Regions from separate parts of the Candidatus Dorea massiliensis AP6 genome, predicted to be linked through region 2. Evidence: riboswitches for the same ligand, from Rfam matches in the RefSeq annotation. Region 2 holds a riboswitch; each other region holds the start of a gene.
What was found. A riboswitch is a leader RNA that binds a small molecule or an ion and turns the genes downstream of it on or off. The one in region 2 is predicted to bind cobalamin.
Positions count from the first base shown of each region.

Region 1 (7,800 bases), on a different contig from region 2:
ATATAGCGGGCCGCGCGGCGGCGCAGCACCTTGCCGGGAAAACAGTGCAGTATCCGGGCGTGCTGGGAACCGGCGTGGCGAAGCTGGCCGGCTTCTGCATGGGAAGAACCGGATTACTGGAGCAGGCGGCGCGGGAAGCAGGCTATGACGCAGAGAGTGTGATTTGTGTGGTGGACGATAAGGCACATTACTATCCGGGCGCAGCTTTATTTGTCATAAAGCTGATTGCAGATCGGGAAAGCCACAGGCTGCTTGGTATGCAGACTGTGGGAACGGGAGCGGTGGATAAGCTGACGGATATAGCGGTGACTGCGATTTCCATGAAAGCGACCCTGGAGGATCTGCAGTACATGGATTTTGCGTACGCGCCGCCCTTCTCCACTGCGATTCATCCGCTGCAGCATGCAGTGAATATTCTGCTGAATAAGCTGAACGGGGAGCTGGACAGCATGACGGCCGCAGAGTATGCGGAAGAAGGAGAAAATTATCGGATCGTGGATGCGGGTATTACACCGTCGCTGCACGGGTATCCCTATGTGGACCTGAACAGCCTGGACGGTCCGGCAGACGGGCTTGGCAGGAACGAAAAGCTGCTTTTGGTATGTTCCAAGGGAAAACGGGCTTATCTGGTGCAGAACCGTCTGAAGGCTTACGGATATACGGATACAAAGGTACTGGAGGGTGGCATGACCTTCCATACAGAATTAACAGAGGAAGAATAAAAGGAGGCACACAATGGCTACATTAACAATCAGCAAGGAAGATGAAAAGCGCGTAAAGGCAATGGGATTTCTGAGCAATAAGGGAACCGATAATTTCTCGGCAAGAATCATTACCGTCAATGGAAAGATAACGGCTGCGCAGCAGAGATGCATTGCGGAAGCGGCGGAAAAATTCGGAAACGGAGTGATAACCTTTACCACCCGTCTGACGGTGGAGGTACAGGGCGTTCCCTACGACAAAATCGAAGAATTCAAGGAATATATTGCCAGAGAAGGACTAATTACAGGTGGAACCGGTTCTGTGGTACGCCCGGTTGTAGCCTGTAAGGGAACCACCTGCCAGTATGGACTTTTGGATTCCTTCGCCATTTCCGAGGAAATCCATCACCGTTTTTATGAGGGGTATCACACGGTAAAGCTGCCGCACAAATTTAAGATTGCGGTAGGCGGCTGCCCCAACAATTGTGTAAAACCGGATTTAAATGATTTGGGAATCATTGGTCAGAGAATCCCCGAATTTGACGAGGATAGCTGCAACGGATGTAAGAAGTGCAGCGTAGAGGCAGCCTGTCCCATCGGCGCGGCAAAGGTGAAGGACGGCGTTCTGGAGATTAACAAAGAAATCTGTAACAACTGCGGCCGCTGTGTGGGTCAATGCCGTTTCGACGCCATCGAAGACGGTCAGTACGGATTTAAGATTTACATCGGCGGCCGCTGGGGCAAAAAAATCAATCACGGAAAAGCGCTGCGTAAGGTGTTCACTAGTAAGGAAGAAGCCTTAAACGTGATTGAAAAGGCGATTCTCCTGTATCGGGAGCAGGGCATTACCGGCGAACGTTTCGCTGCGACCATCGAACGTCTCGGCTTCGATAACGTGGAGCAGCAGCTTCTGTCTGATGAAATTCTGGAGAGAAAGCAGGAGATTCTGGATGCGCAGCTTCATCTGACAGGAGGAGCAACCTGTTAAAAGGGAAACCCTATAGGGTATATTTTGTTGACGAAAGCCCGTCTGTATGCTACACTGACTAAGGTATAACGCAGAGAGTATGCATGATGCATAAAGCAGGGGAATCAGGTGGAAGACCTGAGCGATCCGGTCACTGTAAGCAGCGTGTCTGCAAGCCAGGCTACCTGCTCTTTGCGGGAAATGGACAGGCTTCCGTGGAAAGCGGTTCCGGATATAGTTGGCGGCGGATGGGATGAAATCCGCTGCTGATCATAAGGAGAGATCTGTCATAAAATACAGATCTCTTTTTGTTTTGCAAGCGTATGAGGAGAAAATTATGTTAAATCAGTTTTCAAGAACAGAACTTTTACTGGGAAAAGAAGCCATGGAGATTCTGGAGCATTCCAGGGTGGCAGTCTTCGGTATCGGCGGCGTGGGCGGCTATGTGGTGGAGGCCCTGGCGAGAAGCGGCGTGGGAGCCTTTGATCTCATCGACGACGATAAGGTGTGCCTGACGAACCTGAACCGCCAGATTATTGCCACCCGGAAGACGGTGGGTAAGTACAAGGCCGAGGTCATGAAGGAGCGTATCCTGGAGATCAATCCGAAGGCGGAGGTCAATACACATCTCTGTTTCTTCCTGCCGGAAAATAAGGATGAATTTGATTTCAGCCGGTACACCTATGTGGTGGACGCCATCGATACAGTCACCGCGAAGATTTCTCTGGTGGAGGAATGTGAGAAGGCAGGCGTGCCCCTGATCAGCAGCATGGGAGCGGGCAATAAGCTGAATCCCTTCCTGTTCGAGGTGGCGGATATCTATAAGACCAGCGTATGTCCGCTGGCGAGAGTCATGCGGCGCGAATTGAAAAAACGCGGCATCAAAAAGCTGAAGGTGGTCTACTCCAAGGAGAAGGCGGTGCGTCCCATCGAGGACATGTCCATCAGCTGCAGAACCAACTGTATCTGCCCGCCGGGAGCCAAGCATAAATGTACTGAACGCCGTGACATTCCGGGTTCGACCGCATTTGTACCGTCCGTAGCGGGACTTCTGATCGCAAGTGAAATCGTAAAGGATCTGACCGAGGACGCCATGAACCGCGCCCGGGCAGCCCAGGAGCAGGAGGAGAATAAATAGATGAAGGGTAAATTATACGGCATCGGCGTGGGTCCGGGTGATCCGGAGCTGTTGACGCTGAAAGCAAAACGGATTCTCGATGAAGCGGATATCATCGCCGTTCCGGTAAAAGAAGCCGGAGAAGAGAGTACGGCGCTGGAAATCATCCGCCCGGTGGTGGAACTGGAGCATAAGCACCTCCTGGAAGTCATTTTCCGGATGGCAAAGGATAAGGAGGAGCGGAAGAAGTGCAGAGCAGCGGCCTGCGAGCAGCTGACCGCAGAGCTTTCCCGGGGAAAGAATATCGCTATGATTACCCTGGGCGACGTCTCGGTATACAGCACTTACATGTATGTGAACCAGTATGTGGCAGAGCATGGCTTTGAAACGGAGATTATCCCGGGTATCCCATCCTTCTGCAGCGGAGCGGCTGCGGCCCGGTTACCGCTGATGGAGGGAAATGAGTCCCTGGTGATCGTGCCCTCCGTCCGTGCGGAGCAGCAGGTGGAGGAGGCCATCGCCCACTATGACAACGTGGTCATCATGAAGGCAGGAGGCAGCATTGGCCGCATCCTGGAGCTGATGAAAAAGTATGACCGCGCGGAAGGCTGCGCTACGGTCATCAGCTGCGTGGGTATGAAGGACGAATATATCGGATCCCTGGATCCGGAGAGAACATACAGTTACTTTACAACCGTCATCATCAAGAGAGAGAAGAGGTAAAACAATGGTATCATTTATCGGAGCAGGCCCGGGAGATCCGGAGCTTCTGACAATTAAGGGAAAGAAACTGATCGACAGCGCGGATATTATCATTTACGCAGGTTCTCTGGTAAACCCCAAGGTGCTGGCGGACGCCAAGGAGGGCGCGCAGATCTATAACAGCGCCACCATGACCCTGGAAGAGGTTCTGGCTGTCATGAAGGACGGCGAAGCCAAGGGCCTGAAGGTGGTCCGTGTACATACCGGCGACCCGGCTATCTTCGGCGCGCACCGGGAGCAGATGGACGCTCTCGATCGCATGGGTATCGAGTATGAGGTCATTCCGGGGGTCAGCTCTTTCCTGGCGACTGCGGCAGCCCTGAAGAAGGAATACACGCTGCCGGGTGTGAGCCAGACGGTGATCCTGACCCGCATGGAGGGCAGAACGCCCATGCCGGAGGGGGAAAAGCTTCAGGATCTGGCCAGACATCACGCCACCATGATCATTTTCCTGAGCATCGGTATGATGGACGAGCTGTCCGCAACCCTTCGGAAGGAGTATCGTCCGGATACACCTGTGGCAGTTGTATACAAGGCAAGCTGGCCGGAGCAGAAGATTGTGCGGGGAACCCTGATGGACATTGCAGAGAAGGTAAAGGCAGCAGGCATCACCAAGACTGCGCTGACTGTAGTAGGAGATTTCCTGGGAGATGATTATGAGCTGTCCAGGCTTTATGACAAGACCTTTACCCATGAGTTCCGGAAGGGAGTCGAAGCGTAATGAGCATCCGGCTTATCAGCATCAGCCATAAGACGGCGCCGCTGGAGGTTCGGGAGCTTTTCGCCTTTACCAAAGAGAAGCAGGCGGAGCTTGAGAAAATCCTCATAGACGAGGGCGGCGCGGCAGAGAGCGTCATTATCGCTACCTGCAACCGGACAGAGATTTATACCTATTTTGATAAAAAACAGGATAAGAAGAAAAACGTATTTACCAGGCTGCAGGAGCTGATTCTCCGGGAATCCGGAGCGGCAGCCGTGAAAGAGGACGTATCCGATTATCTGCGCTTCTATCAGGACAGAAAAGCGGTCAATCACCTGTTTTCCGTGACAGCGGGACTGGATTCCATGGTGGTGGGCGAGGATCAGATTCTCGGCCAGGTAAAGCATGCGCATGCGCTGGCACAGGAGGCGGGCAACAGCGGCAAATACCTGAATACCCTGTTCCGCTATGCCGTGACCTGTTCCAAGAAGATTAAGACGGATACGGATTTGTCAAAGACCTCGGTATCTACGGCGACCCTGGCGGTCAAGGCAGCGGAAGAAGCCTTTGGCGGAAGCCTGGCGGGTAAAAATGTTATGGTTATCGGCGGTACCGGTCAGATCGGCGGTATCGTACTGAAGAATCTGTACAGCCTGAAGGGCTTAAATATCTACAGCACCATCCGCAATGTAACAATGACCCACGACGCCCATATCAAGAGCGAATCCAATACCCTGATTGATTATAAGGAGCGCTACGATTACATCAACGCCATGGATGTGATTATCAGCGCTACGGCCAGCCCCCATTATACGCTGACCGGCACGAAGGTGAAGGAGCACATGACGACGGATAAGCCCCGTGTTTTCGTGGATCTGGCGGTTCCGGTGGACATCGAGGAGACCATCGCCGAGTTCCCCCACACCTTCTTTTATAATATGGACGACCTTGAAGAGTTAGCAGAGACTAACAACCGGGCCAAGAAGGAAGCAGTCTGTCAGGCGGGTGAGATTCTGGAAGAGTTTGAAGAGGATTTCATGCGCTGGATGATTTTCCAGCAGGCGGTACCCCGGATGCAGGAGGTCAAGCACTGGATGGAAGAGGAAGCGGAGAAAAAGGGCTTCGGCAAGGCCATTGACAAGCTGTTTTACCGAATCCGGGAGAATGCGAGCCCGGAGGAGCTGGAGGCATTTGTGGAGAATCTGCGGGAGCCGGAGAAATAAGCAGATATCAGCGGGATTCCGGAAAAGGAGCCCGACAGAGTTTCAGATAGAAAATGGAGAATACAATGGGAAAATTATACGTGGTGGGCTTCGGCCCCGGCGGTTATGAGCATATGACCGCCAAATGTATCGACGTTATCAACAATGCGGATATTATTACCGGTTATACCACCTATGTGGAGATGTTAAAGGAGTTCTTCCCGGATAAGAATTATCTGGCGACTCCCATGATGCAGGAAGTGAAGCGCTGCCGGATGGCAGTGGAGGAAGCAATGAAGGATCAGACCGTGGCCATGGTCAGCTCCGGAGACAGCGGCATCTACGGCATGGCAGGTATCATTTACCAGGTGGCAGAGGAAATGAATGCGGATATCGAGATCGAGACCGTACCGGGTGTGACGGCAGCCAGCGCGGCGGCTTCTGTGCTGGGTGCGCCGCTGATGCATGATTTCGCAGTGATCAGCTTAAGCGATCTGATGACGCCGCTGGATCTGATTATGAAGCGGGTGGACTGCGCCGGTCAGGGCGACCTGATCGTCTGCCTGTATAATCCCAAGAGCAAAAAGCGTACCGGCTATGTGGAGCAGGCAGCGGAAATCCTGATGCGCTACCGGCAGCCGGAAACTCCTGTGGGTATCGTGCGTCACGCGGGACGCAAAGAGGAGAGCAAGCAGATTACAACCTTAGCGGAGCTTAAAAACGCGGAGATTGATATGTTCAGCGTAGTCATCATTGGAAACTCGCAGACCTATGTAAGCAGTGGTAGAATGATCACCCCCAGAGGCTACGCGTTAAAGTAAGGCCCGCAACCGAGATAGAACGAAGTGAAATCGAGGTCAGCGCTCATGGAAATACAGGAGTAAATTATGAAGATTCGAATCGGTACAAGAAAAAGCAAACTGGCTCTGGTACAGACCGATCTGGTGCGGCGGCGCATTGAAGCGGCTTTCCCGGAGGCGGAGATAGAAATCGTGGAAATGTCTACGAAGGGCGACGAGATTCTGGATAAATCGTTGACCTCTTTTGGAGGCAAGGGCGTTTTTACCCGGGAACTGGAGGAGGCTCTGCTAAAGGAAGAGGTAGATCTGGCCGTCCACAGCGCCAAGGATATGCCCATGGAATTCCCGGAAGGGCTTTACATTGGTGCGGTGCTGGAGCGTGCTGACGTCCATGACGTGCTGGTGACCACCACAGGCGTGAAAGCGCGGGAGCTGGCGCCGGGCAGTATCGTGGGAACCAGCTCTCTCCGGCGGGAATTGCAGATCAAAGAGCTGAATCCCACGGTACGGATCCGGATGCTGCGCGGCAATGTGCAGACCCGGATTCGGAAGCTGAAAGAGGGTCAGTATGACGCGATTCTTCTGGCGGCGGCAGGTCTGGAACGGCTGGGGCTGGACAAAGAAGAAGGGATCCGGTTGGAATATCTGGACACGGACAGCTTTCTTCCGGCGGCCGGGCAGGGCATTCTGGCCGTTGAGGCGAAAAAGGGACGCTTTACGGAAGTATTAAAGTCCATTCACTTTGAGGAGGCGGCGCTGGAGCTTGAGGCGGAGCGCAGCTTCCTGGCGGCTATCGGCGGAAGCTGTAATGCCCCGGCGGCGGGACTGTGCGTCCCGGCAGCGCAATCCCTGAAAATGAAGGTATTGTACGCACCGGAGGGAACAACCGAGCTTCGGAAAGCCGAGGCTATCGTGGATTTGACTGAAGCAGGCAGCCAGGAAGAGAAGCTTTCCAAAGCGCGCATGTTAGGCGAAAACCTGGCAGGCGAAGTGAAGCGGGGCAAGGTCTGGCTTTTGGGCGCAGGCCCCGGCGATATGGGACTGCTGACACAGAAAGCCCTCTGGTGCATTCGTCACGCGGACGTTCTGGTCTATGATAATCTGGCAAGCGGCGCCATTTTAAATGAGGCAAGAGAGGACGCGGAGCTTATCTACGCGGGCAAGCGCGCAGACAAGCATCATTTACGCCAGTGGGAGACCAATGCTCTTCTGGTGGAAAAGGCCCTGGAGGGCAAAAATGTGGCCCGGGTCAAGGGCGGCGATCCCTTTATCTTTGGCCGCGGTGGCGAGGAAGCTCAGGAGCTTTTAAAGGCTGGCGTGGAGTTTGAGATCATTCCGGGCGTGTCTTCTTCCTACGCGGCTCCGGCTTACGCGGGCATTCCGGTGACGCACCGGGACTTTGCGTCCTCCTTCCATGTGATTACGGGACATGAGAGCGCGGACAAGACCGGTCTGGCGCTGGATTACGCGACCCTGGCGAAAGAGGAAGGTACGCTGGTATTTTTGATGGGCCTGAAAAATCTGCCCCATATCACGGAAGAACTGATTACC
Region 1 covers NZ_CAXTKW010000004.1:171,162-178,961, forward strand. The annotation lists gene ACESZP_RS05915 (FAD-dependent oxidoreductase) at 1-722, shown strand, start outside; gene ACESZP_RS05920 (ferredoxin-like domain-containing protein) at 736-1,689, shown strand; cobalamin riboswitch at 1,748-1,875, shown strand; gene ACESZP_RS05925 (tRNA threonylcarbamoyladenosine dehydratase) at 2,006-2,806, shown strand; gene cobI (precorrin-2 C(20)-methyltransferase) at 2,807-3,508, shown strand; gene cobM (precorrin-4 C(11)-methyltransferase) at 3,513-4,268, shown strand; gene hemA (glutamyl-tRNA reductase) at 4,268-5,470, shown strand; gene cobJ (precorrin-3B C(17)-methyltransferase) at 5,536-6,270, shown strand; gene hemC (hydroxymethylbilane synthase) at 6,337-7,800, shown strand, end outside.
Region 1: linked by a shared signal. The riboswitch ahead of ACESZP_RS05925 (tRNA threonylcarbamoyladenosine dehydratase) and the one ahead of ACESZP_RS04225 (sirohydrochlorin cobaltochelatase) in region 2 are both predicted to bind cobalamin.

Region 2 (7,800 bases):
CTGGGCGTGCTGATTTTTATCGATGATTATTTTAACTGTCTGACCGTAGGAAGCGTGATGCGTCCCGTGACGGACAAGCACAATATTTCCCGTGCCAAGCTGGCGTACCTCATCGACGCCACGGCGGCTCCGGTCTGCATCATCGCCCCGATTTCATCCTGGGCGGCGGCCGTAACCGGTTTCGTAGAGGGTGAGGACGGACTGGCGCTTTTTGTCAGCGCGATTCCCTATAATTTCTACGCGATTCTGACTATCGTTATGATGATTACGATAGCAATTCTGAACATTGATTTCGGTTCCATGAAGGTCCATGAGGACAACGCAAAGAAGGGCGACCTGTTTACTACGCCGGACAGACCTTACGGCAACGCAGAAGGCCTGGATAACGTGGGAAATGGTTCCGTAAAAGATTTGCTGATTCCGATTCTTTCCCTGATCATCTGCTGCGTCATCGGCATGATTTACACCGGCGGCTTCTTTGACGGCGCGGACTTCGTGACCGCCTTCTCCAACAGCGACGCGTCCATCGGTCTGGCCATCGGAAGTGCTTTCGCCCTGGTCATCACGATTCTGCTGTATGTGAGCCGTAAGGTCCTGGGCTTCAAGGAGTGCATGAACTGCATTCCCGAGGGCTTCAAGGCCATGGTTCCGGCTATCATGATTCTGACCTTCGCCTGGACCCTGAAGGCCATGACAGACAGCCTGGGCGCCGCGGAGTTCGTGGCTAATCTGATTAAGAGCAGCTCTCAGGGTATGGTTGCTCTGCTTCCGGCTATTATTTTCTTGGTTGGATGCTTCCTGGCTTTTGCCACCGGAACCTCCTGGGGAACCTTTGGTATCCTGATTCCGATTGTGGTAGACGCGTTCCAGACCACCCATCCGGCGTTGATGACCGTGGCCATCTCTGCCTGCATGGCGGGCGCTGTCTGCGGCGACCACTGCTCCCCGATTTCCGATACGACCATTATGGCGTCTGCGGGAGCCCAGTGTAACCATGTAAACCATGTGTCCACCCAGCTTCCCTATGCGGTCAGTGTAGCAGTGATTTCCTTTATTACCTATATTGTGGCAGGATTTACCCAGTCTGCGCTGATTTCTCTGCCGGTAGGAATCATATTGCTGCTCGCTTATCTGTTATTTATGAAAAAACGGGCGAAATAATGCAAAAAGGAAGAAAAAATAGCGGAAAAACAGTTGATTATTTCAGAAAGACTGCTATAATGCTTGTGTAGGTTATGTGAAATCAAATAAGAAGCAGCTGGTGCCGTTAAAAAACGGAGAATAGGGAAGCAGGTGAGAGACCTGCGCGATCTCGTCACTGTATGCAGGAGCGGCTTATCATACGTCACTGAGCCATCGGGAAGACGATAAGCAGCGCTTGTACTGTAAGCCAGGAGACCTGCCAGACTGCGGCGCATGGAGTCGAAAGATTCCGGATCACGAGGATTGATAGTGCCAGATGGGGTATAGACACAGCTGTTCCGCACAGCGCTGTTTTGCGTGGATGGGCGAACAGATGTAAAGCTGACGACTGAAAATCCGACGATCCACAGGAACGTCGGATTTTTTAGCAGATTCCTTCTGATCTTATGAATTTCATTTAACTGAAAAATTTTTGCAGGAGGAAAAGAAAATGAAAAAGAAACTTGTAACACTGTTATGTGTAACAACTCTGACAGCATCCATGCTGGCAGGCTGCGGCAGCAAGGCTGAGACGCCGGCTGCAGACACTACTACTACGGAAGAGACCACAGACGCTGCAGAGGAGACTGCAGACGACGCGGACGCAGATCAGGCTGCAGCTGACAACGTAGCAGCCCTGATTGACAAGATCTATGTGCAGGAGAGAACAGAGACCACAGACGCTGACTGTAAGGCAGCCAAGGAAGCATGGGACGCTCTGACAGACGCTCAGAAGGAGCTGGTAGAGGGCGAGAACGCTGACCCGGATTACTTCGGACGCGACACCGGAGACGCTTCCAAGGATGATCCGAGAAACCAGGACGAGATCGGCGAGAACGAGCTGCTGGTAGTAAGCTTTGGTACTTCCTTCAATGACAGCCGTGTAGCTGATATCAAGGGTATCGAGGACGCTCTGGCAGAGGCAAATCCGGACTGGTCCGTAAGACGTGCCTTTACCGCGCAGATCATCATCAACCATATCCAGGCCCGCGACGGCGAGGCAATTGACAACATGGATCAGGCTCTGGATCGCGCAGTTGCCAACGGCGTAAAGAACCTGGTTGTACAGCCGACCCATCTGATGCACGGCGCTGAGTACGACGAGCTGATGGAGGCGGTAGACGCATACAAGGATAAATTTGAGTCTGTAAAGGTAGCTGAGCCGCTTCTGGGCGAGGTTGGAGCAGACGCTTCCGCTGTAAATACAGATAAGAAGGCTGTTGCTGAGGCTATTACTGCTGAGGCTGTAAAGACGGCTGGTTTTGATACTCTGGATGCAGCAAAGGAAGATGGCGTTGCATTCGTATTTATGGGACATGGTACTTCCCATAACGCAAAGGTGTCCTACAGCCAGATGCAGGCACAGATGAAGGATCTGGGATATGAGAACGTATTTATCGGAACCGTAGAGGGCAAGCCGGAGGAGACCGCATGCGAGAATGTGATCGCAGCTGTATCTGAGGCTGGTTACACCAAGGTTGTACTTCGTCCGCTGATGGTAGTTGCAGGCGACCATGCAAACAACGACATGGCAGGCGACGATGACGATTCCTGGAAGAGCATGTTCAACGCATCCGGTAAGTTCGAGAGCGTAGACTGCCAGATCGCAGGTCTGGGCGAGATCGAGGCAATCCAGAATCTCTATGTTGCTCATACCGCAGAGGCTATGAAATAAGTAAGGATAAAGGACAAGAAAAGAAATGAAGAAGAAAATCATCGCGTTAATGGGAATGGCAGTTATAAGCTGCGCACTGCTGATGGGCTGCGGCAGCAAGGCGGAGACGCCGGCTGCAGAGACTACCACAGAGGCGGAAAGCTCCGATGAGGAAACTGCCAAGACAGAAGAAACGGCGGAGCCGGAAAAGGCTGATTCAGAAGAAGCTGCAGCTGTGACACTGGAGGACGGCGTTTACACAGCAGATTTCAATACAGACAGCAGTATGTTCCATGTAAATGAATTTTACGAGGGAAAGGGAACGCTGACCGTAAAAGACGGACAGATGACCATTCATGTGGTTATGCCTTCCAAGAACATTGTGAATCTGTATGAAGGTCTGGCAGAGGACGCCCAGAAGGATGGCGCAGAGCTTCTGCAGCCGACCGTAGAGACTGTAGATTTCGGCGATGGTACAGAGCCGGAGGAGGCCAATGCCTTCGATGTACCGGTACCGGCACTGGACGAGGAATTCGATCTGGCGCTGATCGGAACCAAGGGCGTATGGTATGACCATAAGGTCAGCGTATCCAATCCGGAGCTTCTTCAGGACTAATACGCGAAACGCAGAATAAATGTAACTGTTCAGGGGATTGAACTGTTACGAATAAGTAAAATGCAGGGGCTGTTGTGGAATGTGCAGAACGTTTTGCGGCAGCCCCCTTGTTCAAATAAGATTCGAGGGGTAAAGCTATGACAATCGATGAATTACAGCTGGCAGACGGGAATTACACAGTAGAAGTGACTATGGAGGGCGGCAGTGGCCGGGCCACCATTGAATCGCCCACCGCGTTGTCCGTAGAGGACGGACAGGCAACCGCACAGATTACCTGGAGCAGCAATCATTACGATTATATGATCGTGGGCGGCGAGAAATATCTTCCGGTGAGTACAGAGGAACATTCTGTCTTTGAGATTCCGGTAGATGTGTTTGACGAGGAGATCGATGTGATTGGTGATACCACGGCCATGAGTACGCCCCATGAGGTAGAATATACGCTGACCTTTGCGTCGAATTCTATCAAGGGAGAGAACGGCGGCAGCACGGGTGGATCGGGTTCCACCACGGCGGCAGCAGGTATCGTGATTATCGTAGTAGCGGCAGCGATTGCAGCGACTGTAATGCGGAAAAAGAGGAATACGAAAGCATGAAAAAGAAACTGATGGCACTTTTTCTGTGCCTGGCTATGTGTCTGGGACTTACGGCCTGTGGAGCAGGCGGTTCCGGCACGGCAGAGAACAGCACGGATATCAGTGACGAGCTGACCTATACAGACAGCACAAAGCTGGAATACGCGCAGAAATTTACTATCGACAATTATGAGGGCGGCTACGCGCTGATTACCGTCGCGGATGACGGACGTTTCCTGGTGGTTCCGGAAGGAAAAGAAGCGCCGGCAGATCTGGCGAAGGATATCACCGTGTTACAGCAGCCCATTCAGAATATATATCTGGTGGCTTCAGCAGTTATGGACATGTTCGTGTCTCTGGACGCCCTGGACACCATCAGATTCAGCGGCACCAAGACGGAGGGCTGGTATATCGACGCGGCGAAGGCGGCCATGGAGAACGGCGACATTCTCTATGCAGGCAAATATTCCGCGCCGGATTATGAGCAGATTTTGGCCCAGAACTGTGGTCTGGCCATCGAGAATACCATGATTTCCCACACGCCGGAGGTACAGGAACAGCTGGAAAAGTTTGGAATTCCAGTGCTGGTGGATCACTCCAGTTATGAGCCGAATCCCCTGGGACGGACCGAGTGGGTGAAGCTCTACGGCCTTCTGACCGGCCATGAGGAGGAAGCCGAGGCGGCCTTTGCCAAAGAGGCGGACGCCTTCGAGGCCATCAGTGGCGAGGCGGCCACGGGTAAGACGGTGGCATTTTTCTATATCACCAGCAACGGCGAGGCCAACGTGCGGAAATCTGCCGACTATCTGCCGAAAATGATTGAGCTGGCTGGCGGCACTTACATTTTCCGGGATCTGGGAGATGAGGATGACGCCACGTCCACCCTGTCCATGCAGATGGAGGAGTTTTATGCAGGAGCGAAGGACGCGGATTACATCATTTACAACAGCACCATAGAGGGACAGCTTTCCTCGGTGGATGAGCTTCTGGCCAAGAGCCCCCTGCTTCAGAAATTCAAGGCGGTGCAGGAGGGGCATGTGTACTGTACGACCAAGAACCTGTATCAGTCCACTATGGAGCTGGGCACAATCACGTCGGATATTCACCGGATGCTGGAGGGGGACGACGGAGATTTGACTTATCTTTACAAGTTAAACTGATACGATTCGGAGCGCAAAGAGAAGGCTCCGGAAAGTATGCGCCGGATAACAGAGACACGGTAGCTGTGGGGATTCGCACAGTGACAGAAGGGAACGAGAACGATGCGTGACACAACAGGAGGCAGAAATGCCCGAAACAAAGGAAGATACTGGGCGGCATTTCTGATACTGGCCCTGCTGGTGCTGGTTTTTCTGATTCTTAGCATCTGCATTGGAACCGTAAATATTCCGCTTTCGGAGATTCCAAGGATACTGGGCAAAAATGGAGGCGACGATACCTATACGGATATCGTCATGGGTATCCGATTTCCCCGGGCGGCTGCTGCTGGCATCCTGGGCGGCGGCCTGGCCCTGTCCGGTTATCTGCTGCAGACCTTCTTCCATAACCCGATTGCGGGCCCATTTACCCTGGGAATCTCTTCCGGCGCGAAGCTGGTGGTAGCTCTGGTGATGGTGGCGGCCCTGGGAAATGCTTTTGTTTTAAGCTCCTGGGTCATGATCATCGCGGCCTTTGTGGGAGCCATGATCTGTATGGGCTTCGTGATTCTCATGTCGAAGGTGATGGATCAGATGTCTATGCTCATCGTCAGCGGCGTCATGATCGGCTATATCTGTTCTGCAGTGACGGACTTTGTCGTAACCTTCGCTGACGATGCGGACATCGTCAATCTGCACAATTGGTCCAAGGGAAGCTTTTCCGGCATGACCTGGGACAATGTGCTGATTATGGCCATCGTGGTGGGTATCACGGCTATCTGCGTCTTTCTCATGTCGAAGCCCATCAGTGCTTACCAGATGGGCGAGGCCTACGCGAAAAATATGGGTCTGAACGTGCAGGTGTTCCGGATTCTGCTGGTGCTGTTGTCCAGTGTTCTGTCCGCCTGCGTGACGGCCTTTGCAGGCCCGGTATCCTTCGTGGGAATCGCGGTGCCCCACCTGGTCAAGAATTTATTCGGGACAGCGAAGCCCATCCTGATGATACCGGCCTGTTTCCTGGGCGGGGCGGCTTTCTGTCTGTTCTGCGATCTACTGGCCCGGACCATGTTTGCCCCCACCGAATTGTCCATCAGTACGGTGACAGCAGTATTTGGCGCGCCGGTGGTCATCTATATTATGATTCACAGAAAGAAGGAGAGGGCTGAGTAGCATATGGATACCTATTATTTCTACACGGAAGGACTGACTGTCGGCTACCACGGCGTTCCCCTGATCAAAGACATCCGAATCAGCCTGAAAAAGGGTGAAATCCTGACTCTCATCGGCCCCAACGGCGCGGGCAAGACTACGATTCTGAAAAGTATCATCCGACAGCTGGCGCCCTTAGGCGGCGTGGCGGTGCTGGACGGCAAGGCTATGGGGGATTTGAGCGGCAAGGAACTGTCTCAGAAGCTTTCTGTAGTGCTGACCGAGCGCATCCATCCGGAAATGATGACCTGCCGGGACGTGGTGTCCACAGGCCGTTATCCCTATACGGGCAAGTTTGGCGTACTTTCCGGGGAGGACTGGGCCGTGGTGGACGAGGCCATGGATTTGGTGCATATCCATGAGCTGGCAGATCGGGATTATACGAAGACCAGCGACGGCCAGAAGCAGCGGGTCATGCTGGCTCGGGCGCTCTGCCAGCAGCCGGATATTATTGTGCTGGACGAGCCCACTTCATTTCTGGATATCCGTTACAAACTGGAATTCCTTTCCATTATTCAAAATATGTCACGGACAAGAAATCTGTCTGTCATCATGTCCTTACATGAACTGGATCTGGCAGGCCGTATCTCGGATAAAATTGCCTGCGTGCGGGGCGATAAGGTGGATCGGTTCGGGACGCCGGAGGAGATTTTCACCGAAGGGTATATTCCGAAGCTGTATGGCATGACCGTGGGAACCTACGACGAGCTGACCGGCGACCTGGAGCTCCCGGCTGTGGATGGGGAGCCGCGGGTCTTTGTTATCGCCGGAAATGGCACGGGCACGGCGGTATTCCGAAAGCTTCAGCGGGAGCGAATCCCCTTTGCAGCCGGGATCTTGTGGGAAAATGATTTGGATTATCCGTCGGCGAAGGCGCTGGCAGTGCAGACGGTGAGGGTATCGGCTTTTCGGACGATCGGAGAAGAGCAGATCGCGGAGGCGAAACGGCTTATAGATGGCTGTGAACGGGCGATTTGTACCGTGAAACTTCCTGAGACAGGCGCAGAGGCCGGGATGGCAGCAGGACTGTGCGAGCTTAAGGAGTATGCGGCACGGCAGGGTAAATTAGAAGGAATATAGTAGAAAGTCAAAAGAGAACGTGGAAAGTGATAACCTCGGTTTTGCTGCAGAATCAGTGGAGAGAGGGCTTACGGACCACGTTTTTTTGTGGGTGCAAGTATAAAGCTTTCATAATATAGAACAGACTTTTCGCAGAAAAGCAAATTCATTGTCGAATCGTTACGAAATTTGCCGGATGGAAATAATTTACAAAAACATTACAATATGCTATTCTTTAACTATCAGATTAATCTTTTGTATCACAGGGTGCTTCTTCCCAATGATCCCATGATTTTTTTGACAAACAAGCTTCAAAAGCCCGTGCAAAATTCATTGCTCATCGGGTGTCTACACCTACAGAAGATAAGG
Region 2 covers NZ_CAXTKW010000003.1:70,583-78,382, forward strand. The annotation lists gene ACESZP_RS04220 (Na+/H+ antiporter NhaC family protein) at 1-1,161, shown strand, start outside; cobalamin riboswitch at 1,244-1,421, shown strand; gene ACESZP_RS04225 (sirohydrochlorin cobaltochelatase) at 1,634-2,857, shown strand; gene ACESZP_RS04230 (hypothetical protein) at 2,883-3,452, shown strand; gene ACESZP_RS04235 (hypothetical protein) at 3,590-4,048, shown strand; gene ACESZP_RS04240 (ABC transporter substrate-binding protein) at 4,045-5,187, shown strand; gene ACESZP_RS04245 (FecCD family ABC transporter permease) at 5,290-6,333, shown strand; gene ACESZP_RS04250 (ABC transporter ATP-binding protein) at 6,337-7,452, shown strand.

Region 3 (7,800 bases), on a different contig from region 2:
CTCCAGAAAGGCGCGGACGCGGGAAAGATACTGTCTTTCTTCCATATTAATCAGCCTTTACCTTGTGGTATGCCTTCTTGCCCTTGCGAAGCACCAGCGCTCCGTCGGCGTCCATATCACCCGTGGTAAATTTCTGGTACACATCTGTTACCTTTACATCATTGACCGTCACGCCGCCCTGCTGTACCAGACGTCTCGCCTCGGAACGGGTAGGAGCCAGCCTTGTCTCCACCAGAAGCGTCAGGATATCCTTACCCTCATCCAGCTCGGCCTTCGCGTAGGTTGTGGTGGGCATATCGTCGGTCTTGCCGCCGTTGGCGAACAGGGCTCTTGCAGCCTCCTGTGCTTTCTTGGCTTCTTCCTCACCGTGTACAATCTTGGTGATCTCGTATGCCAGAACCTCTTTTGCGTGATTGATTTCCGCGCCCTCCAGAGCTCCCAGGCGACGAACCTCGTCCATGGGCAGGAAGGTCAGAAGTCCCAGGCACTCCTCTACCTTCACGTCTTCGATGTTTCTCCAGTACTGGTAAAACTCGTAGGGAGAGGTTTTCTCCGGATCAAGCCACACGGCGCCCTTCATGGTCTTGCCCATCTTGATGCCCTCGCTGGTGGTCAGAAGCTTGAAGGTCAGACCGTATGCCGGCTTATTCTCTTTTCTGCGGATCAGTTCTACGCCGCCGATGATATTGGACCACTGGTCATTGCCGCCCAGCTCCATCTGGCAGCCGTACATCTGGTTCAGCTTCAGGAAATCGTAGGACTGCATGATCATGTAGTTAAACTCAAAGAAGGTCAGTCCCTTCTCCATTCTCTGCTTGTAGCACTCCGCGTTCAGCATCCGGTTTACAGAGAAATGAGCTCCTACCTCGCGCAGAAAATCCACATAATTCAGATCCAGCAACCAGTCCGCATTATTCGCCAGAATCGCGTTGTCATTGTCGAAGTTGATGAAACGGGACAACTGGTTCTTGAAGCAGTCCGCGTTGTGCTGAATGGTTTCCTTTGTCATAATCTTACGCATATCGGACTTACCGGAGGGGTCTCCTACCATGGTGGTTCCGCCGCCCAGAAGGGCGATGGGACGATGTCCTGCCCGCTGCATATGCATCATAGCCATGATGGTCAGGAAATGTCCTGCGGTCAGGCTGTCTGCGGTGGCGTCAAAGCCGATGTAAAAGGTTACTTTTTCCTTTCCAAGGAGCTCTCTTACCTCCTCCGGATGGGTACACTGCTCGATGAAGCCGCGCTCCATGAGTACGTCATAAATATTTTCTGCCATGTTCTCTTCCTCCTGATTAGAAATTCACTCTGCTGTGCAAACCCTGGCTTTTTCAAGGCCAGGGTTCACGGGCTTCACCCTATATTCCGGGCTCCATCCACATTTCCCATGCAAGCATGAAAAATGTTCCTGTAGCCCAGAATGCACGGCTCATTGCTTACGTAAAAAAACCCTCATCCTTATAAAAGGACGAGGGCTACGCTCGTGTTACCACCTTTTTTCATAAACAGCTCGCGCTGCTTACCTCTTCAAGTGCCAGCTATCGACACTCTAGCACGCTAACGGGTGCGGGATTCCGTCGCAGCCTACTTCCTGCTCCGGAAAACTGCTTCCGGAAATGGGTTCGGTGCGAAGCTCGGGGATGTATTCAAAATCAGGAGATACGCGCGCCTCTCATCGCCCGGCTGCTTTCTGTCCGCTCCCTCCGACTTCTACTTGTTCCCGTCAAAGCCTTTTGGTTTATGTGTAAATCTGCGTTTATTATAGGCAGGGGAAACTGGTTTTGTCAAGCCCTTTTTCCGCTTTTTATCCAGCCCGGCAGATAATAAATCTGCCGTTTTCCCGTGGCCGTATTTGTGGTGATCTGCGCCTCGATGCCAAAGTACTCCCGGATATTTTCTTTTGTGAGCACCTCTTCCGGCGTACCGTAATCCACAATCTTCCCCTGATACATGAAAATAATCCGATCGCAGTACAGGGCAGCCAGATTCAGGTCATGAATGGACGAAAATACCGTCACGTCCTGCCCCTTTAAAATATCCATAATCTGATACTGATAGCTCACATCCAGATGGTTCGTGGGCTCATCCAGCACAATAAAGGCACTCTCCTGCATCAGCACACGGGCCAGCAGCACACGCTGCTTTTCGCCACCGGACAGGCTTAAGTAGGAACGGTGCTCGTAGCCGGACAGTCCCACTTCCTTCAGGCATTTTTCACAGAGCTTCTTGTCCTCCGCCGAATCCCCCTGCAGGAATTTTTTCTTGGCGTACCGGCCAAACATGACCATATCCCGCACCTCGAAATCAAACTCCACATGATTTTCCTGAGCCATGACTGCCATTTCCCCGGCCATTTTTTTGAAGGAAAAATCCAGCACATCCTTTTCATTCAGAAAAACGGTACCCCGGCCCGGCTTGTAGGTCCGGTAGATATTTTTGAGAAGCGTAGATTTGCCGCAGCCATTGGGACCAACCAGGCCCACAAACTCGCCGTCCTGCACTTCCAGGCAGATTTGTTCCAGAATGCTTTTTCCGTCTATCTGATAATCCAGATTTTTTACCTGTAAACTCATACTCTGCCTCCTCTACTTTTTTCCCATATTGCCCCGGCGAATCAGATACAGGAAGAAGGGCGCGCCGAAAAAGGCCGCCACCACGCCGATGGGCAATTCAGACGGAGCAATGATGGTGCGTGAAATCAGATCGGTAAGCATTGTAAAAAGACCGCCTCCCAGAATCGCCATGGGGATCAGCCGTCTGTGTCCGGATCCCACAAAGCTTCGCATAATATGGGGTACAACCAGTCCCACAAATCCGATCACGCCGCTGACGGATACCACAACGCCGGTCAGGATCGTGGAAGCCGCAATAATAACCAGTTTCATTTTACGGGTATCCACACCCAGAGTTTCCGCCACGTCATCGCCCAGAAGCAATACGTCCAGCTCCTTCGCGAACAGGAAAATGACCACGATTACCACAACGCCAACCACCACCACATATCTCAGCTTGCTCCAGGTGGCTCCGCTTAAGGATCCTACCATCCAATAGAGCGCCATCTTCGTCTTATCCGATCCCGTATTGATTCCGTATACCATCAGATTGGTAAAGGCCGAGAACAGGGCGGAAGTCGCGATACCCGCCAGAACCAGCTGCGTCGAGGTAATCCGGCCATGAATGGAGGCGATACTTAAAGACAGACAGATGGAGACAGCCGCTCCCATGGTAGCGCCAAAGATAACGGAATACCCGCCCATAAAGCTGAACCACCCAAGCAGGATCGCGCAGACTGCCCCGGCAGAAGCGCCGGAGGAGATACCCAGCACATAGGGATCTGCCAGGGGATTCTTGGTCAGTGCCTGCATCAGGACGCCGCACAGCGCCAGTCCCGCGCCTACGATAAAGGCCATCAGCACGCGGGGAAACCGGATATTCCAGATGATATTTTCCGTTTTGCCCTCCCAGGCAATTTGAAAGATATCCTTCCCAGAGATTTTATTTACCAGAATTTTTCCAATATCGCCTGCTGAGACGTTCACTGCGCCGATGGTTACCGATATGGTCAATACCGCGGCAATCAGCAGCAATACCAGCAGCAGCGTCACAAGGAAGCGGCCTTTGCCCGATTTTACTGTTCCTTTCATAGATTCCTCCTTCGAGAACACAAATAGAATGAGCAAGAAAAACGGGGAGCTTTCACTCCCCTGTCTTTCCCCCTGTTAGAATTTGTCCGGATACAGCTGCTCTGCAATGGTCTTCACTGCATTGGCGCTTCCTGCGCTTCCCTGCATATCACTGCAGCATACGGAGTAGATTCTGCCTTCCTTTACGGCGCGCAGATCCTTGGTGAACTCATTGGTCTCCAGGAACTCCCGCTTCTCTGCCACATCGTCTCCGGTATACTCCAGAATCAGAATCACGTCCGGATCACGCTCTACTACTTCCTCCCAGGAGGGCTTTGCCCAGCCTGCTTCGATATCATCGAAGATGGAGATACCGCCGGCCTTCTTGATGATGTCGCCCGGCATACCCTGGCAAGCGGTAAACGGTACATCCTCTCCGGAATCATAAGCAAATACTTTTACCGGATTCTCATAGGCCTCATCGCCCAGAGCGTCCTGCACCTCCTGCAGGGTATCCTTCATAGCCTGTACCTTCTCGGCTGCCAGTTCCTGCACCTTGAAGATATTTCCCAGAGTTTCATAATCCTTATAGAGATCCTCGAAGGTTGCACTGTCTGTGCATACATACGGGAAGTACATCGTGATACCGTTTTCCTCGCAGAAATCCTTGTTGAAGTTTTTATCTGAGAATGTGGAATCCCATCCCATCAGAAAATCACAGCCGGTTGCCAGCAATTCTTCCTTGGACAGATTGGTCAAGCCCTCGCCCGGATTCATCAGCTGAGGAACCTCATCCCGGGCCGGATACTCGGAAGCCGTACTCCAGCAGAAGCCCTTGGTATAGCCTACCATCTGGTCCTGCAGTCCCAGATCAAAGAAAAAGTCTGCCATCTGGTCGCCGGACGCTACCACAGCGGAGGGCATTTTGGTGATGGTGTACTCTACGTTCTCGCCCAGTCCGGAACGCTCCAGGTTCAGGGTGATGCTGACCGGCTCATAATCGCTGTCTGCATCGACCGTCTCATCAGCTGCGTCGGTACTTTCTGCATCCTCTGTGGTCTCCTCCGCAGTGGTGGTTGTGGTATCCGCAGTCTTGGAACCACAGCCTGCCAGCATACCAGCCACAAGGCAGGTGCTTAACAATACGCTTACTACTCTCTTCTTCATGTTCTTTCTCCTCTGTTGTATAAAATGATTCGTCCATAAAAAAAGCACCACCCAATCACTTCTGATCAGATGATGCACCCGTATTCGGCATCCGGACGCACTGCGCCCTTTATCTTTCGCAAATGTCATGGACCGTGACAGCAAAAGCAGAATAAGCAGGTCTTCTGACTTACGCTGGCCTTATTTGTCTTCCTTCTTCCCGTCCCGTACCGTTTCCTGTACCTTACGGACAGTGAAGGAAAACGGCCCTGAAACTTCGCGCTTACAGCGGCGGCACCGCACAGGATTTACACCTGTTTCCCTTTTCACCGGCCCAACATTTCTGTTAGCCGACACTCACTCCGTTAGATATATTACCTATTTTCCGTTTTCTTGTCAAGCATCAAATATTGTTAATCCATGCCAGTTCCTTCCATTCCTCCACAATGCGATAAAACAAAAAACTCCTGGATAACCAGAAGTTTTTCAGCAGTCGATAGGGGAATCGAACCCCTGTTTTCGCCGTGAGAGGGCGACGTCTTAACCGCTTGACCAATCGACCATTTCCTATGTTTTTGTGCCGCACCCTTGCGACTTGTTTAGTATATAATAAGGCAACAGGAAATGCAAGTGTTTTTTTCAAAATTTTTAATTTCTTTATATTTCACGTATTTTTTATATTTTTCTGATAATTTATACATCTTTTTTTCTTACTCCCTGACGCTTCCATCTTCCCCTATTGTAACGCCGCCGAAGCACAGCCCCTGCAGATTTCCGTAGAAGGCTGCCCGCCCACTGCCATCCATCAGTCCCATCTGGTTGGCCGTACTGACACAGGGAATCACCCTTACCTCTGTGCCGTCGTCTGTAATGGTCAGCTCTGCCATCATGGTTTCGTAGGTCCGGTTTGCGAAAATAAAATTGCCCAGGCTATAAAAAATCGGTTTCCCCTGATAATATTCGATCCCCTGCAGTACATGAGGGTGCGCGCCGATCACAGCGTCTGCCCCGGCGTCGATATACTGGCGGGCCAAGGACTTCTGATACTCCTCCGGCTCTGTGTTCCGCTCGATTCCCCAATGGACATAGACCACTACATAGTCGCACTGCTGCTTCGCCGCCTGTATCTCCCCCAGAAGCTTCGTGGGATCATAGGTGGTAAAGAGACCGGAATTGCTCCGGGACGCCGTCCAGGAATGCTCCGGAATCACACGGGTGGCTCCCAGAAAGCCAATGACCCGTCCGCCTGCCTCCATGGTTTTCAGAGCCTTTGCCTCCTCCAGGTTCTGCCCCGCTCCCACATGGAGAATTCCTGCCTCGTCCAACGCTTCAAGGGTCTCCTTAAGCGGGCCCCGTCCGAAATCCAGCATATGGTTATTGGCCAGGGTCACGATATCTGCCCCCAGCTCCGGTAATACAGATGCATATTTGGGATCCACCCGGAAGGTATATTGCTTATCTTCCATTGCCTCACCGGTAGTTCCAAAAGGAAATTCCTGATTCAGCATGAAGATATCGGCGCCGCGGGTAATGGAAAGCAAATCTGATGTGGCCGCTGCAGAAATGCCGTTTCGCTCGTATTTTTCCTGTAAAACATCAGTCAGAAACAGGTCGCCTGCAAACAATAAGGTAACATCCTCTTTCCGGTTCTCTCCATCCGAGGCTTCTGCACCTTCCGATTCCTCTGCCCAAGCTTCAGAGGCTTCTGATTTTCCGGACGGCGTCAACACATGTACGGTCGGTACTTCCACTGACAGCTTTCCTGTTTTCTCAGTGTCCGCATTTTCCAGGGAATCCATCCCTGCATCCGCCAGAGCCTCCGCGCTTTTCCCGGGCGCAGAAAAGCCTTCCGCCGCCCACAACGCGCCGCCTACAAGGAGCGCCATGAGAACTGCCAGAATACTTATCTGAATGTATTTTATCATTTCCCTGTAAAAAGATCTTTTCCGTCCCGTCATGGATTCCGTCCCTTCGCTGCCGCCGTCCATTTTATCTGATATCTATTTTACCCGTTTCCAAAGAAAAAGGCAACAGCCCTCCGGGAGGAAGGACTGCTGCCAATTCTTAATATTTTCTGATCTCTATGCTTGTTTCTTTTTCTCCAGCGGAGTACTGTATCCGATATAATGGTTCTGATACAGAATCTGGAAAAACTTTGTAAGGCGCGGAAGAAGCGGCTCCGCCTCTTCGCCGTAGCGTTCCTTTACCAGAAAGCTGATGTCGTAGATGGTCCGCTGGCCGTCCATCTGCTGCCATACAAAGCTGCCGTACTCGTCCAGACTGATATAGCTGACCTTCGGCCGCTTGAAAAACTTCTGTGCCAGCCAATTATAGAAGCCTTTGTTCTGTACTTCTATCTCCACCAGCTTCTTTTCATTCAGCTTCCAGCTGTAGCCCGGCGCGCAGACCGGCACAAAATCCAGATAATTCTTTTTTTTCTTCATTTATTTCTTCTTTCTGCCAATGGTGATCTTGAACAGGGTCGCGGTCAGCAGGGCAAAGAATACCAAGCCACCGATATTGCCGTTGAGCGGAGTTCTGGAAAGAATGGTATCGCCCATCGCGTCGCCCAGGGAACCATTTGCCATGGGGATGATCGCAAAGACTGCCAGCAGGATACCTACCAGACCCTCGCCTGCGATCAGACCGGAGCAGTACAGTACGCCGTTATCAAGCATATCCTTCTTCGCCTTCTCGTCCATGCCCTTTTTCTTCTCCAGGAACAGACGAACCAGACCACCGATCATCATCGGGGTGCTCAGATGAATCGGCAGATACAGACCTACGGCGAAGGGAAGTACCGGGATACCCAGGACTTCCACTACGATACCGATAAACGCGCCTGCAAATACCAGAGTCCAGGGCAGGTTTCCGCCCATAACGCCCTCTACGATCATCTTCATCAGAGTCGCCTGGGGAGCCGGAAGCTCGGTGGAGCCATAGCCCCATGCTGCGTTCAGCAGGTACAGGATCGCGCCGATGGCCACTGCGGATGCTACCACACCGATGAGCTCACCGATCTGCTGACGCC
Region 3 covers NZ_CAXTKW010000009.1:126,203-134,002, forward strand. The annotation lists gene ACESZP_RS10820 (kinase) at 1-45, opposite strand, end outside; gene tyrS (tyrosine--tRNA ligase) at 47-1,279, opposite strand; gene ACESZP_RS10830 (ABC transporter ATP-binding protein) at 1,785-2,573, opposite strand; gene ACESZP_RS10835 (iron chelate uptake ABC transporter family permease subunit) at 2,586-3,644, opposite strand; gene ACESZP_RS10840 (ABC transporter substrate-binding protein) at 3,720-4,790, opposite strand; cobalamin riboswitch at 4,928-5,145, opposite strand; tRNA gene ACESZP_RS10845 (tRNA-Glu) at 5,260-5,331, opposite strand; gene ACESZP_RS10850 (CapA family protein) at 5,480-6,694, opposite strand; gene ACESZP_RS10855 (PqqD family protein) at 6,851-7,213, opposite strand; gene ACESZP_RS10860 (OPT family oligopeptide transporter) at 7,214-7,800, opposite strand, start outside.
Region 3: linked by a shared signal. The riboswitch ahead of ACESZP_RS10840 (ABC transporter substrate-binding protein) and the one ahead of ACESZP_RS04225 (sirohydrochlorin cobaltochelatase) in region 2 are both predicted to bind cobalamin.

Region 4 (7,800 bases), on a different contig from region 2:
TCCCGGCTGTAAAGAAAATCCTGCAATCTTCCACATGATATGGTCCTCTCTTTCTTGTCATGCATACAGATGACAGGCAATCCAATGCCCTTTTTCCACCTCCCGGAGCTGCGGCCTCTCTGCAGCGCAGATCTCCATGCATTTTTCACAGCGGTTCCGGAACGGACAGCCTGTCGGACGTTCCAAGGGGCTTGGAATCTCGGAATCCAGGCTTTCTATCTCTTTTTCAAAATCCATATCCAGGGAAAACACCGCGCTTTTTAAGGCCTCTGTATAGGGGTGGCAGACGCCGCGTCCCAGCTTCTTTCCTTCCGCAAGCTCCACCACAAAGCCCAGATACATAATGGCCGTTCTGTGGGACACGGAGCGGATCAGCGCCACATCATGACAGATGAAAATAATCGACGTATGCTTCTCTCTCTGAAGCTTTACCAGCAGCTCCACGATACTTTTCTGAACCGATACGTCCAGCGCCGATGTGGCTTCATCGCAAATCAGGATTTCCGGCTCCAGGGCCAATGCGCGCGCAATCGCCACACGCTGCTTCTGACCGCCTGACATACTGCGCGGATACCGCTCTGCAAATTCCTCCGGAAGCTCCACCATCTTCAGAAGCTCCCGCGCCTTCGCCGCTTTTTCCGACGGTTTTATCAGCCCATAATTTTCCAGCGGTTCGCACAAAATATCCTTTACCTTCATTCTGGGAGAAAATGAGTCCGTCGGATCCTGAAATACCATCTGAATATGACGGCGCATTTTCCGCTTTCTCTCCCCCTTCCAATCCGCGACATTTTCGCCGAACAGGAGAAGCTCCCCATCGGTAGGCGGCTCAAGCAGCGACAGCACGCGCACCAGCGTACTCTTGCCGCATCCGCTTTCCCCGGCAATTCCAAGGGTCTCGCCTTCATAAAATTTTAAAGATATATCGTTGTTTGCGTACAAAGGGCGTCCGTCGGGGGCTGTAAATACCTTATTTAAATGACGAGTCTCCAAAATTGGTGTTTTTTCCTTACACATAGCCTTCTCCATACATATTCGGAACCGCAGCCAGCAGTTTTCTGGTATACGCACAGCCCGGCTGCTCCAGTATCGTCTTACGGTCTCCCTCTTCCACGATCCTTCCATTCTGCATAACCACAATCCGATCTGAAATATATGCCGCCACGCCCAGATTATGGGTTACCAGGATAATGGAGGTTCCGTGATTTTTCCGCAGCTCCATCATCTGACGCACGATCTGTGCCTGTGTCGTCACGTCCAGGGCCGCCGTGGGCTCATCGGCCAGCAACAGCTCCGGCTCAAAGGTCATGGCCATGGCAATCCCGACCCTCTGACGCATACCGCCGGACAGTTGGAAGCTGTAGCTCTTCATGATACGCTCCGGCTCCGACAGCCGCATGGCCTCCAGCATAGCCACTGCCTTTTCTTCCGCCGCTTTATGGCCCAGCTTTTCATGCTTCTGAATGTATTCTATATACTGCGAGCCGATTTTACGTATCGGATTCAGCATGGCTCCGGAATCCTGGAAGATCATGGATATCCTGGATCCCCGGAGCTTCTGCATTTCCTTTTCGCTGTATTCAGGGAGAGACTTTCCCTCAAACAAAATATCGCCGGATACCAGCTCTCCTTCCTGTGGCAGAAGTCCCAGAATGGAACGTATCGCCGTAGTCTTTCCGCTTCCGCTTTCACCTACCAGGCTGATAATTTCCCCTCTTTTCATATGCAGGGAGAAATCACGCAAAAACGGCTGTCCATGATATGCAACTGTTATGTTCTCTATATCCAGCATGGGAAAATCCCCTTTTCTATATATTCTTCTTTATGACGCCGGTGTGATATCCTTTGTTACCCAGTAGTAGTCGCACACATAGCTGTGAACGCCTTCTACAGAAGCCGCGGAGCAGAGATTGAAATTATAGGCGCCGCTGCAGATGGTCGCCACGTCCTCCATCAGGATTTCCTGCATCTGTGTAAAGATTTCCGTCCGCTTTTCCATATCAAATTCGCCGATCAACTGTTCATACAGCGCGTCGTATTCTTCATTATGATAATTTCCGTAATTAAAGCTTGTATCGGTAATCTTTCCGTACCAGTGCTTCAGGAAGTTCTCCGGATCTCCGGTAGGTGTGGTTACTTCATTGTTGAACATCAGATCAAAGCCCTGGGATACCCGCAGATCTACTACATTTTCCGGCATGGAAATGGTGCTCTTGATTCCGATTGCTTCCAGCTGAACCCCATACGCCTGCGCAATCACGTCCTGCTGACGGCTGGTTGTCGCTACAATACTGATGTCGATGTTTTTGCCGTCCAGTTCGCGGTATCCGTCTCCATCGCCGTCTACGATACCGGCCTCGTCCAGCATAGCCTTGGCTGCCTCCGGATCGTAGCTGTACGGGTTATCCAAATCATAGCCGGGCACCGGCGTATTATTGGTGTAAGTATAGGAACCGCCTGTGGATACATCACACACGGTCTGACCGTCAATTGCCGTCATCACTGCTTTTCTCAGGGTATCATTGCCCAGCACTCCGTCAAAATTGATAAACCAGTTGCACACACGGTTTCCACCGGTGACGTCAATCTGATAGGTACCCGCATTCTCCAGAACCGCTCTGTCAGACGCCGCAATGTTGATTCCCATGTCGGCAGAACCGTCCTGCAGGGCCATTGCGCGGGCAGAAGCCTCCCCAAGCTTCATGACATTGACCGTCTCAAAGGGTACTTCACCGTCCCAGTAATTGTCATTTTTTACCAGCTGGATATCATGCTCCGGATCGTTGGATACAAAGCAGTAGGGTCCTGTACAAATCGGTCCGTCCGCAGCGATATCGCGATCCGCAGAGCCAGCCACATCGATAATACCATACCAGGGATACGCAAGGCAGCCCGGCAGGTCTACCGTCGGCTCACTTGTTACAATCGTCACAGTCCAGGCTTCATCGTCTGCGCTGATACTGTCATATGTAAAATAATTCCAGGGGTTTCCATTTCCGCCCTTATTGGGATCTGTCACCTCAAATAATCTCTCCAGGGATTCCTGAACCTTTGTCGCCGTCATCGGTTCTCCATTGGAGAAGGTTACATTTTCTTTCAGCTTTATAGTCCAGGTCAGCTGATCGTCCGCTACAGACCAGTCTTCTGCCAGCCACGGCGACACGGTGCCGTCGTCCTCAAAACGTGTCAGCGTTTCCAGCGCGCCCCAGCGCATTACAAACCAGCTGTTCCACTCATCTGCCGGATCCAGGGTTGCGCTGGTCAGCTCTGTCGCCACATTCAGCTGTGTTTTCGCGTTTCCTCCGTCTGCCGCTGCTTTCTGCTCTGTTCCTGCGCTGCCGCCGCATGCTGTGATACTGCCCGCAAGGCACAGGCTAAGGGCAAGGGCAATCAGTTTTTTTCCATTCATGTTCTCTTTCTCCTCTTCTTTCTTCGTTTTTCTGTTGCATTTGGATCTATCATATCTCTAATACAGTCACCCCAGAGATTAAAGATGACCACCGTAATAAAGACCGCAAGTCCCGGACAAAACAGCAGCCACGGGCTGCTCAGTATATAAGTTCTTCCCTCGCTCAGCATATATCCCCACTCCGGTGTGGGGGGCTGGATTCCAAAGCCAAGGAAGGACAGGCTTGCCAGCGACAGCATGATGGTGCCGATATCCGTCGCCGCCGTAATAATCATCGTGGGAAGCGCGTTGGGCAGCATATATCTCCTAAGGATTCTGCTGTGTCTGGATCCTGAGATTTCCGCCGCGGATATATAAGTCCTGTTCCGTATCTTCAGCACCAGGCTTCTGGAAAGTCTGGCGTATCTGGTCCAGCTTACCGCCGCGATTGCAATCATGGAATTTTTCAGGCTTGGCCCAAGAATTCCCGCGATTGCCATAGCCAGAATCAGATCCGGGAAGGCGATCATCATATCGCCCACTCTCATGATTACCGCGTCTGCCACTCCGCCGAAATACCCTGCTATAATTCCAAGAAAGGTACCCACAACCAGGATTACCGCCACAAGAATCAGCACGCTGTATACACTGGTGGTCGCCCCGCAGATCACCCGGGAGAACACGTCCCGCCCCAGCGCGTCGGTTCCGAAATAGTGATCTTTTCCGGGCGCCTGGAATGCGTCGCTCAGTGACGCGCTCAACGGATCGTAGGGAACGATTTTGTCCGCCAGGAACGCCACTGCCAGAATAAGGAAAACCAGAATGGAAAGCACCGCAAATCTTGTATTCTTTTTCATCCGTTCTCCCCCTCCCTGGTCCTCGGATCAATATAATGATAGGATATATCCACCAGCAGATTTACCACCATATAGATCAGGGCTATCCACAATACGAAGCCCTGGATCAACGGATAATCCCGCGCTTTCACCGCTCCCACCGCCAGAATACCCAGTCCCGGGTAGGAAAAAATAATCTCCACCACCGAGGTTCCTCCGAGAAGTGATCCAAAGGAAAGCCCCAGCATGGTAACCAGCGGAAGCATGGCGTTGGGAAGAACCTGGCGGAACAGTATTTCCCATTGATTCATTCCCCGGGCTCTCGCGCCCGTCACGTAATCCTGGTGCAGCTCCTCCAGTACCGCCGTACGCACCTGTCTGGAATATTTGGAGGCCATGGCAATGGCCAGCGTAATCCCCGGCAGCAGCATCTGTTCCATTCCGACGGAGCTGCTCGCCACCTTTACCAGTCCCAGCTTCAAAGCGAAGACATATAATAAGATCAGGCCAATCAGGAAGCCCGGAAGCGAAATACCCAGGAAAGAAAGAAAGCGAACGATATAATCCGCTATCCCGTCCTGTCTGACCGCTGAAAGAATTCCAAGGGGAACCGAAATAATTAACATCAGTCCCAGGGAAAACAGGGCCAGCCGGAACGTTGCCGGCAGTCTTTTCATCAGCAGATCCAGTACCGGGGCGCTTTTACTGAAGGAGGTTCCAAAATCTCCGTGAAAAATACCGCCTATCCAGTCCACATATTGCTGTAAAAAGGGTTTGTCCAGTCCCATGGACTGCCTGGCCTGCTCCAGCATTTCCGGACTCGGAGTAATTCCCAGGGAATCATACATAGCTGTGGCCGGATCGCCCGGCGCAAGGTAGGTTAATAAAAAGGTCAGAAAGGAAATGCCTATCAGCACTACGCACATCTGGATAAGTCTGGATACGAGCCTGTTCTTTTTCACTGTTTTCCTCCGTTTCAATAAGAAAAGCGACTTCATTACACAAAAAAGCCATGGATGCTTTTGCATCCATGACCGATTTTACATGGGAAATAAGCCTTCGCAAATAGATCGTCCGCTAAGGTTGCTGCATAGCAGTTCTCCTGACTCACATATTCAGGGAAGAAGCCCAGCGAACTCTCCACGCCTTCTCAGGTTTACCCCAATGGCGGACTTTCATCTAAGGATCATTCTTTATGTATACAGTGGCGGTACCGTCCATGATTTCCACATGATTCTCTATTCTTTATCAGCCGCCGTACGCGACTGACAACACTATGCCCGTTTATTTTACTTGATTCCTCTATATCTGTCAAGATTTTTCCATTTTTGTCTTCCGGTAATTCAGCCTGTCCCTTCGGAAACAGGAATTATTTCTCTTTCTATCCATACTTTCCTTGACCCGCTTCTCTTACATAGGTATAATGGGCATAGATTATTCTCAATACAAAATCAGGTATAAGGAAATCAGACAAATGGATTACAAACTTTTGCTCGACACCGCCGTCATGGCGGGGGAGCTGATGCTGGCCAACGGGGCTGAGACCTACCGGGTGGAGGATACCATGCAGCGGATGCTGGAGCTGTCGGGGCTGAAGACCGCCGAAGCTTTCGTGATGGTGACCGGCTTTCTGGTCACTCTGGACGACCCGTCCATCCAGTCCATGACGGTGACCCGCCGGATTCACAGCCGTGGCACGAACCTGAGTATCATCGACGAAATTAACAGTATTTCCAGAGGACTCTGCAGCGGGGAGCTGGAACTGAAGGAAGCCTTCCGGCAGATAAAAAAGCTGAAAAAGGAACCGCACCCTCCCCAGGCCTTTCTGCTGGCCAACGCGGGCGTGGCCGCGGCCTTTGCACTGACCTACGGCGGAACCTGGCAGGAGGCCTTTGTGGCGGGCGTGGCCGGATTTTTCATGGCCATCTGCCTGTATCTGTGCAACCGCATGAAGCTGCCCGCCTTCTTCGGAATCCTGCTGAGCGCCGTGGTAATCTCACTGTTCGCAGGCGGACTTCTGAAGTTTCTTCCTATTATAGGGAACCTGGATTCCATCATCATCGCGGCCATCATGCCCCTGGTTCCCGGCGTAGCCATCACCAACGCGGTCTTTGACACCCTGCACGGGGATTATATCTCCGGCTCCGCCCGGATGATGGAGGCCTTTGTGGTCGCCGCCTCTGTAGCTATGGGTATTGTCATCGGACTTCGTTTCATTCAGTAAGGAGGCTTTTATGCTGATACAGGTTATCGGCGCGTTTTTTTCCGTTGTGGCCTTTTCTTTTCTGCTGCACGTACCGCGCAAATATATCATCTGGGCCGGTTTCACCGGCGCGGTGGGCTGGTGGATCTATCTGTTTCTCATCGGAATCAATCTGTCTGTGGCCATGTCCACCTTTCTGTCCGGCTGTCTCGTCTCCCTCTGCGGCCAGATTTTCGCAAGGGTCCTGAAGGCTCCGGTCACGATTTTCGTCATCCCGGGCATCTTACCGCTGGTGCCGGGCGCGGGCATGTTCCGCATCGCCCACTCTGTCATCCGTTCCGACGGAATGACTTCCTATTATATTATTCAGACACTGATTGTGGCGGGAATGATCGCCCTGTCTATCATGGTGGTGGACAGTATTTTCCGCTTATTTTTAAAGACCAAAGGAGATTGTCATGTGGATCGCAGATAACTGGACCGATTATGAGATACTGGATACTTCGAAAGGAGAAAAGCTGGAACGCTGGGGCAGCTACCTGCTGGTGCGTCCGGATCCCCAGGTTATCTGGGATACGGAGCGAAAGCTGCCTGGCTGGAAGCGCATGAACGGCCATTACCACCGCAGCAAAAAGGGCGGCGGCGAGTGGGAATTCTTCGACCTGCCGGAACAATGGACCATCCAGTATCCCCTCTGCCAGGGCAAGAATACCTTAACATTCAATCTGAAGCCCTTCAGCTTCAAGCATACAGGCCTCTTCCCCGAGCAGGCTGCCAACTGGGACTGGTTCGGTGAAAAAATCCGCAATGCCGGACGTCCCGTAAAGGTACTGAATCTCTTCGCCTACACCGGCGGAGCCACACTGGCCGCCGCTGCCTCCGGAGCTTCTGTCACCCATGTGGACGCTTCCAAGGGCATGGTAGGCTGGGCAAAGGAAAACGCCCGTTCTTCCGGACTGGGTGAGGCTCCTATCCGCTGGATTGTGGACGACTGTGTGAAGTTCGTAGAACGTGAAATTCGCCGTGGAAATCATTATGACGGCATCATCATGGACCCTCCCTCTTACGGCAGAGGCCCAAAAGGAGAAATCTGGAAAATTGAAGAGGCCATTCACCCGCTGATCCGTCTCTGCGCCCAGCTTTTGAGCGATGAGCCGCTGTTTTTCCTGGTAAATTCCTATACCACCGGACTGGCCCCGGCGGTGCTGACTTATATGATCGCCACAGAGCTGAAGAAATATAACGGTACTGTCGATTCCCAGGAGGTGGGGCTGCCCGTAACCGCATCCGGACTGGTGCTGCCCTGCGGCGCAAGCGGACGCTGGGAAACTAAATAGCTTTTTACAAAGTCAATGGCGGCTGGAGGTTCCGGC
Region 4 covers NZ_CAXTKW010000002.1:14,431-22,230, reverse strand. The annotation lists gene ACESZP_RS02480 (succinylglutamate desuccinylase/aspartoacylase domain-containing protein) at 1-36, opposite strand, end outside; gene ACESZP_RS02475 (oligopeptide/dipeptide ABC transporter ATP-binding protein) at 58-1,017, opposite strand; gene ACESZP_RS02470 (ABC transporter ATP-binding protein) at 1,010-1,792, opposite strand; gene ACESZP_RS02465 (ABC transporter substrate-binding protein) at 1,823-3,409, opposite strand; gene nikC (nickel transporter permease) at 3,406-4,245, opposite strand; gene nikB (nickel ABC transporter permease) at 4,242-5,186, opposite strand; cobalamin riboswitch at 5,300-5,518, opposite strand; gene ACESZP_RS02450 (threonine/serine exporter family protein) at 5,699-6,448, shown strand; gene ACESZP_RS02445 (threonine/serine exporter family protein) at 6,459-6,902, shown strand; gene ACESZP_RS02440 (class I SAM-dependent methyltransferase) at 6,886-7,764, shown strand.
Region 4: linked by a shared signal. The riboswitch ahead of nikB (nickel ABC transporter permease) and the one ahead of ACESZP_RS04225 (sirohydrochlorin cobaltochelatase) in region 2 are both predicted to bind cobalamin.